2 linked regions of the Anaerocolumna chitinilytica genome follow. The main gene of each other region encodes a partner of the protein of the gene in region 2 in a complex. Links are inferred from orthologs where the notes say so. Each region holds a gene or a part of one and is shown on either strand. Other genes may lie near its edges.

Evidence for each region. The genes of interacting proteins can lie anywhere in the genome.
Region 1: the proteins of glmM (region 2) and cdaA are in contact, whole or in part, in a crystal structure (PDB 7OJS), measured with the Bacillus subtilis proteins. The link is inferred for Anaerocolumna chitinilytica from one-to-one orthologs.

The regions. Positions count from the first base shown.
Region 1 is NZ_AP023368.1:785,835-791,025, forward strand. What follows is about bases 1,645-4,580. They hold cdaA (diadenylate cyclase CdaA), read left to right. Parts: upstream 1,645-2,641; coding sequence 2,642-3,520; downstream 3,521-4,580. Other genes in these bases: bsdcttw_RS03470 (hypothetical protein), read left to right, coding at 1,645-2,605; bsdcttw_RS03480 (CdaR family protein), read left to right, coding at 3,501-4,580. Also shown: bsdcttw_RS03460 (sulfate/molybdate ABC transporter ATP-binding protein), read left to right, coding at 1-905; bsdcttw_RS03465 (hypothetical protein), read left to right, coding at 1,182-1,601; more of bsdcttw_RS03470, read left to right, coding at 1,604-1,644; more of bsdcttw_RS03480, read left to right, coding at 4,581-4,721; bsdcttw_RS03485 (HPr family phosphocarrier protein), read left to right, coding at 4,793-5,062. UniProt on the Bacillus subtilis protein: One of 3 paralogous diadenylate cyclases (DAC) in this bacteria, catalyzing the condensation of 2 ATP molecules into cyclic di-AMP (c-di-AMP). Upon expression in E.coli leads to c-di-AMP synthesis.
Region 2 is NZ_AP023368.1:531,307-534,412, reverse strand. What follows is about bases 1-2,874. They hold glmM (phosphoglucosamine mutase), read right to left. Parts: upstream 2,174-2,874; coding sequence 827-2,173; downstream 1-826. Other genes in these bases: bsdcttw_RS02460 (alpha/beta-type small acid-soluble spore protein), read right to left, coding at 2,565-2,789; tig (trigger factor), read right to left, coding at 1-648. UniProt on the Bacillus subtilis protein: Catalyzes the conversion of glucosamine-6-phosphate to glucosamine-1-phosphate. Glucosamine-1-phosphate is used for cell wall biosynthesis.

The sequences.
Region 1 (5,191 bases), 260 kb from region 2 along the record:
ATAGCGGACGGATCATCCTAAACGGCCAGACGGTGTATGATTCTGAAAGGGGCATCGACCTGGCTCCGCAGAAACGCAGGGCAGGGTATCTTTTTCAGGATTTTGCACTGATACCCAATATGACTGTTAAGAAGAATATTATGGTCGTAATGCCAAAGGAAAAAAAGGAGATGGTCGACGGTGTGATAGAGAGGTTTCATCTGGCTGGACTGGAGCATCTCTATCCCGCTCAGCTGTCAGGCGGACAAAAGCAAAGATGTGCCCTTGCCAGAATCATCGTGTCTGAACCGCAGATAATTATGCTTGATGAACCCTTTTCAGCGTTAGACAGCTATCTAAGATGGCAGCTGGAGCGTGAAATTATGTCGGTTATTCGTGAATTTGGGAAGACGGTGCTGTTTGTATCCCATGACAGAGATGAAGTATATCGCATCAGTGACAAGGTAGTGGTAATTGAACATGGGAGTAATGAGCCTGTCTGTACAAAACAAATGCTTTACCAGAATCCGCAGACTTATGTGGATGCGCTGTTGACGGGGTGTAAAAATATTTTCCCGATTATACATGAGAAATCAGCGGTCTTTGTTCCTGACCTGGGATTAAAATTTAAGTTCCGGGAGAAATTTGAAGATTCTTGTTTTCTTGGTATAAGGGCAAATCAAATCCTTCCGGAATTTATGGTTGAGGATAAGAATAGTGCTGTTTTTGCACGCTATACAGTTGAACAGATTACAGAAGCTGTATTCAGTATGATATTAATGGTCTCGTTGGAAGATGGGCACGGATTGGTTCGTTGGGAGATGCCCAAGGAAATCTATCGCAAGCTCTCTCTTTATCCTCCTGTACTTGCTATACCAAAGAGAGAAATTCTATACCTGAAATCAGACAGAAAGATCTTGGCGTAAAGTATTTAATCTTTTTGGAGGAATGGGATATAGAAGTTATAAAACTGAATAAATAGGAGCATTATTTAAAGAACCAGGTTAATCCTTTGGTTCTTTTATTTTGAAAATAAAGATGTTGATTTGGTTAATGGAATAAAATACAGGGAAAACCAGAAAACTTGTAAAATAAGGCTCGAAAACATCCAAGCTATATGATATAATAACAGTAACTATCTGGTGTTTTTATAAGCAGCTTTTGCACCAGAATCAGTTTTGATAGTGAAAGCGAGGAACAAGATGTTAGATAATAAAAAAATAAAATTAATGACAAAGCTGGCTGCTTTTGAAGATGGAAAGGGCAAGGAAGATATTAAGATCAGCAAGTACTATAAGACTGATTATGTCAGATACCAGGTAATTAAGACTGCGGTAAGCATTACCCTGGGTTATTTACTGGTGCTGCTTTTATTCGGCATGTACCATGCGGAATATATCATCAGCAAGATAGTAACCTTGAACTTTGTACGGATTGGCCAATATCTGCTTGGCTTTTATATTATCTTAATGGCTATCTATATTACAGGGGCATTCATAGGGTATTCCATAAAATACGATCATTCCAAAAAGAATCTGTCAAGATACTATAAACTTCTTAAAAGACTGAACAGAGTTTATCAGGAAAACGATGGGGATGAAAAAGGGGAGGCATTGAAATAAAAATGATGACTTTGTTAGTACTTCGAACCAGGCTGCAGAGCCTATACCAAAAGCATGAGATATATCTTAAACCTATATTTAAGTTTATTATAGCACTTATTGTATTTGAAACCATTAATATGAACTTGGGTTACGATTCCCGCTTAAAGCAAATGCCTATTGTTCTTGCTCTTTCACTGCTAAGTGCATTTACACCATCCGCTGTTTTGCTGCTGCTTTCAGCTTTGGTAACCTTTTTGCATATTTACTCGGTATCAGTCATATTATCCGCTATTATTTTAATACTATTTATTATAATGTATTGTTTATTTCTTAGGTTCACACCCAGACTTGGCTTAGTGGTTCTTGCGGTTCCTATTTTGTTTTATTTAAAGATACCTTATACCATTCCTTTATTACTGGGAGTGTTTTCAACACCGGTTGCTATTATACCTACCTGTCTCGGAGTAATGGTATACTATCTTGTGTATATTATAGAGCAGGCAGCAGCGATACAGGTGAACTTAAACCTGGAAGATACTATGACGATATATACCTATGTGGTGAATGGAATTAAAGACAATAGCCAGCTGTTAACTGCCATGATAGTATTTTCAATCACTATCTTAATTACCTGGCTGGTATGGAAGATGAAGTTTGACTACGCCCATGAAATTGCTGTTGCGGCTGGATGCTTTACTACAGTATTCGGGTTTTTAATAGCAAGTCTGAAATTTGATACATCAGAAAAGATTGGTACGATGATAATCGGAACTATCATTTCAGGTCTTGTGGTCGTTGTAATACAATTCTTTTATCTGTCATTAGATTATTCTGCAGCAGAACATGTACAGTTTGAAGATGATGATTATTACTATTATGTAAAAGCAGTACCTAAGATCAATGTTACGACTCCTCAAGTAAATGTTAAGAGGTTTAATACACAAAAGACACAGATTCCCGGTGAACAATTTCCGGATGATTCCTTCCCTGATGAGGAAGACTATGAGGATGAAGATAATTAAAAGTACGCTAAATTACAGTAAAGCGGGTGAGCTTTTATGGAGACAATCATAAGGTTTTTTAAAGACTATATAAGCTGGAATTCACTTCCTAAGATCAGGCTTACAGACTTCATTGAAATTCTGATTCTGACTTTTGTTATCTACAACGTGATTGTATGGGTAAAACAGACAAGAGCCTGGATACTGGTCAAGGGACTTATTGTGTTGCTCATTCTCTGGCTTTTTGCCTCCATTTTGAATTTAAGCGTAATACTCTGGATATTCTATAAATGTCTTAATGTAGGGATTATCGCAGTCATTATAGTATTTCAGCCAGAATTCAGAAAAGCTTTGGAACAGCTGGGGCAAAATCATCTTGTTACACCTTTGTTTAATTTTAATGACTCCAAAGATAAAGGAGACCGATTTTCAGAAAAGACGGTCGCAGATATTGTAAAAGCCACTTTTGAGCTTGCCAAGGCAAAAACAGGGGCACTGATTGTGATAGAAAAAGAACTTTCTTTAATGGAATTTGAAAAGACGGGAATTGCTATAGATTCACTGGTAAGCAGTCAGCTGCTGATTAATATTTTTGAGCATAATACTCCTCTTCATGATGGAGCGGTTATCATTAAAGGAAATAGAGTCGCAGCGGCAACCTGCTATCTGCCTTTGTCAGATAACATGCACCTAAGCAAGGAACTTGGTACAAGACACAGAGCAGGTATCGGAGTCAGTGAGATTACGGATTGTCTTACTGTTATCGTATCAGAAGAAACCGGAAAGGTATCTCTTGCTATGGGCGGCAGCCTGATACGTAATGTAGACGGGGATTATTTAAAGAATAAGATTCTCAGTCTTCAGAGTAAGGCACCTGATAACAAGAAAATTAAATTATGGAAGGGGAGGTCTAAGAATGAGAGAGAAACTGACTAGAAATCTTGGACTTAAGATACTGTCCCTGTTTATGGCTATTTTTATCTGGTTGATAATCTTGAATATAGCCAATCCTGTAATTCAGAAATCCTATTATCATATACAGGTAACTAAAATAAATGAAAACGTCATCGCTCAGAAAGATAAAGTCTATGAGGTAGTATCCGGTGATACGGTAGATGTTACTATAAAGGCGAAACGTTCTGTAATAGAAGCATTAAAAACCACGGACATCAAAGCAGTAGCAGACCTATCGGAACTGTCCCTTGTAAATGCTGTTCAAATTAATGTAAGCGTACCCGGACATGAAAGAGACATTATGGAGATTACGCAGGATACTTCCACTATGAAGGTCAGCCTGGAAAATCAAAAAACGGAGCAGTTTCGCATTAATGTTGTAACTCAGGGGGAGGTAGCGTCCGGTTATTATATCAAGGATAAAACTACAAGTCCTAATATCATACAGGTCAGCGGTGCGGAAACGGTTATAAACCGCATCAAGGAAGTTGATGTGGAAGTTGCGGTAACGAACCAGCGTCAATCCTTTGTAACCAGTGCGGTTCCAAAAGTATATGATAAAAATGGAAGCCTGATGGATTCCGATAAGCTGACATTTAATTACGATACAGTGGATGTGACGGTTAATTTATTGCAGACTAAGACCGTGAATCTTTTCATAGAAGTTACCGGAACACCCTATTCCGGTTATAAATATGTAGATTTTGAATATGAACCCAAACAGGTAGTTATTGCAGGAGAAAAGGACGAACTTGACAAGGTTCAATATATTATGGGTGAATATAATATTGACAACCAAAAAGAGGATATCGAAGATCAGGTTAACATAGCGGACTTTATAAAAAATGATGTTATATTAATTGATGATAATCAAACAGCGGTTATTAATGTAAAGATAGAAAAACTCGATACAAAAGATTTAAGTTATGATGCCAGTGATATCGAGTTTAGGAATGTTCCCAAGGGTGCAATGGCTACTTTGAATTCCAATATTTTTAATGTAGTATTGTATGGAAGTACTGAAGTATTAAACAGTGTGAATAAATATAATTTAAGACCCTATATTGATTTAAAGAAAGCAAAGGTTGGTACGAATACTATGTCTATAGAGTTTAATTCACCGAATGGCGTCACACTGGTTAACCCCAGTGTGGTGGTAACCCTGAAACATACCGGAGGTTAACATAAGTATTCCTACATAAAGGAACAGATAAAATATTCACTAAAAGTGGATATTCGGAAAAGAGGTTGAAAATGGTAAGCAGCAAGATAGTAGTTAAAAATCCAAATGGATTACATCTGAGACCGGCGGGATTATTTTGTAAGATCGCAATAGAATTCCGTTCTAAGATTACGATTGCCATAGAAAATACAAGGGTTAACGGAAAGAGTGTACTTAGTGTGTTAGGTGCCTGTATAAAAACAGGGGATGAAATTGAAATCATTTGTGAAGGTGAAGACGAAGAGAAAGCACTTGCTGTCATAATCAAAGCCGTGGAAGGCGGCCTTGGAGATGAAATCTGACCTAATATCGCCTGCATAAATATTCGGCGGAATGTTTTAAATTAAACTTGTAATCCTTTGGAAGGTTTGCTATAATGTAAAACAAAATTATAGGCAAATAACGAGAAAAGGAATGATAGGGATGGGACT
Region 2 (3,106 bases):
ATTAACTTCAACTTCTTCTCCGATGTTCTTACCGATTAACTGCTCCTCAAAAGTATCAATGAAGGAATGAGAACCGATAGTCAGGGAATAATCCTCTGCCTTACCGCCTTCAAAAGGAACGCCATCTACAAATCCTTCAAAATTAATTACTGTATCATCCTTATCCTGCACAGCTCTGTCTGTTACAGTGATAATTCTTGCATTCTGCTCTCTTACTTTATCAAGTTCTGCTGTAATATCCTCTTCGGTTACTTCAGCGGAAGGAACCTCTACTGCAATTCCTTTGTACTCGCCAAGTGTAACTTCAGGTTTTACTGCTACTTCTGCAGTAAAGATGAATGCCTTGCCTTTTTCAATCTGTGTTACTTCAATTTCAGGTCTTGAAACCAAAGTTAATCCGCACTCATCTGCTGCTTTTTCGTAAGCTTCAGGAATAATCAGATTAGCTGCGTCCTCATAGAAAACGTTTGCTCCATACATCTTCTCTATAAAAGCACGAGGTGCTTTACCTTTACGGAAGCCCTGGATGTTGAATTTTCCTTTATTTTTGGCATAAGCTTTCTCGATAGCTGCATCAAACTGTTCTGCTGCAGTCTCTACAGTAAGCTTAACCATATTCTTCTCTAACTTCTCTACCTGTAAACTCATTTAAAATTTCCTCCTTAAAATATGTGAAACTATAAACGCTATAACACGCAATTGTATAACTTCCCATTTTGACGTTTTGACATTAGTATATTATATCATAACCATTCTGTAAATACCATATTTTTTTAATTGTGCAAAATCGGCTTCAAATCGGTCATGAGATGGGTCCGAACGTATATTATTTTGCCGTGTGCCCTTTCTGTTTCAGTTTCTCAAGAACCAGATTAACATATTTCTCACAAATATCCAGTGTAGATGCTTCAACCATTACACGAAGCACTGGTTCTGTTCCGCTTTCTCTGACAAGGATACGGCCGTTGCTACCAAGTTCTCCGGTAACTTCTTCAATAATTTTTACTACATCAGTATCTTCTCTGGCTGTTTTTTTATCCTTTACCCGAACATTTTTTAGAACCTGGGGATATATCTGCACTTCTTTGATAAGTTCGGAAAGTTTCAGCTTTGTTTCCAGAATAACTTCCATTATTTTAAGGGAAGTCAGGATTCCATCTCCCGTAGTGGCGTGCTTGCTAAAGATAATATGTCCGGACTGTTCACCTCCGATGGAATGACCGTTTTCCATCATATTCTCATAAACATATTTATCTCCGACAGCTGTTTTCTCATATGCAATGCCTTTTTCCTCCAAGGCCTTATATAATCCCAGATTACTCATGATGGTGGTTACAACGGTGTTGTTATTTAGTTCATTCCTTTTCTTCATATAGACTGAGCAAATATAAAGAATCAAGTCACCATCTATAATATTACCTTTATCATCTACGGCTAAACATCTGTCCGCATCACCGTCATATGCAAAACCTACATCCAGATTATTCTCCAGCACGAACTTCTGTAGTGCTTCCATATGGGTGGAACCACAGCCTTCATTAATATTCGTTCCGTTTGGCTCGTTATTTATTACATAAGTTTTTGCTCCTAAAGCATCAAATACCACTTTCGCAAGACTGGAAGCTGAACCATTGGCACAATCCAGACCAACCTTCATATTTTTGAAAGAATTAGGCACCAGGGAAATAAGATAGCCGATGTAGCGGTTTCTTCCTATTACATAGTCCGTCGTTCTGCCGATATTCTCTTTTGTAGCGTAGGGAAGCTCTTCTCCTTTACCGTCTATGTAGTTCTCTATTAGTTCTTCCACTTCATTCTCTAACTTGTAACCGCTGCCATTAATCACTTTTATACCATTATCGTAATAAGGATTATGACTGGCCGAAATCATAATTCCACAGTCAAAGTCTTCGCTTCTTACCGCATAGGATATGCTGGGTGTACTGGTTACATGCAGCAAATATACATCTGCGCCGCTGGCTGTCAGACCTGCTACCAAAGAATATTCAAACATATAACTGGAACGCCTGGTATCTTTTCCGATTACAACTCTAGCCCTGTGCTCTTTGCTAAAATAATGTCCAAGAAATCTTCCTACCTTATATGCGTGTTCCACTGTTAAATCAACATTTGCTTCTCCTCTGAATCCGTCTGTACCAAAATATTTGCCCATAAATATACCTGTAACTGGCTATCCATCTGCCGGTTATCCTTTCTTTCTATTATTCTTTCTATGTACTTTTATTGGTAAGCCCGCAATCTATTAAGAATGCTGACTGGTATAAGCGTGGTTTATTGCAGTTCAAAAACGATTGTAACATAAGCAACTTATGAGTGCAACCCATTAAAGCCTTTATTCCAATATATGTGAATGCATTTGTCCCGGTTCTTTGCAGGAAAAAACGTATAGAAATAAAAAAACATCATCTTATATTTATGACTGGCCGCTTACAGAAAGGGGTTGGTCATATATATTAGATGATGTTTTATACGCCAGTCATATGGCAGCTATAAGGCATCTGTCTTATAGTTTAAGCTGACGTTACGTCTTTTATTTCAAAAAATTAAAAAGAACTGGACTGACCAGACATGGATTCTTCCTGTCTCTTGATCATACGTCTAACCATTTCTCCGCCTACAGAACCGTTCTGAGCGCTTGTTAAATCTCCGTTGTAACCTTGTTTTAAAGGTACTCCAATTTCAGAAGCAACCTCCATTTTAAATCTGTCAAGTGCTTCTCTAGCCTGAGGAACTTCTGTTCTGTTTGATCCGCTATTGTTACTTGCCATAAATTTCACCTCCGAAGAATTGTTTAATATTCAGGAATCTTTGTTCCTGTTTTGCCGACAACCGACTCTATTGAATCAGTTATCGTAATATTATTGTTATCAATATTTCAAAAATTATTATGGTAAGTTATGGTATGGAGATTTTTTTTGATTCTTTTTTTTCATCTTGTTTTTGTTTGACCGTTCAGTCTGCCCTAGAATATTTGACTTAGTTTAACTTCTTGGTATAACAGTTGTTTTCTGATTAGTTTAATTGTTTGCTTTAACAACTTAATTTCCGCTTCGTTTACTGCTTCGTTTAACTGCTTGATTTAGTC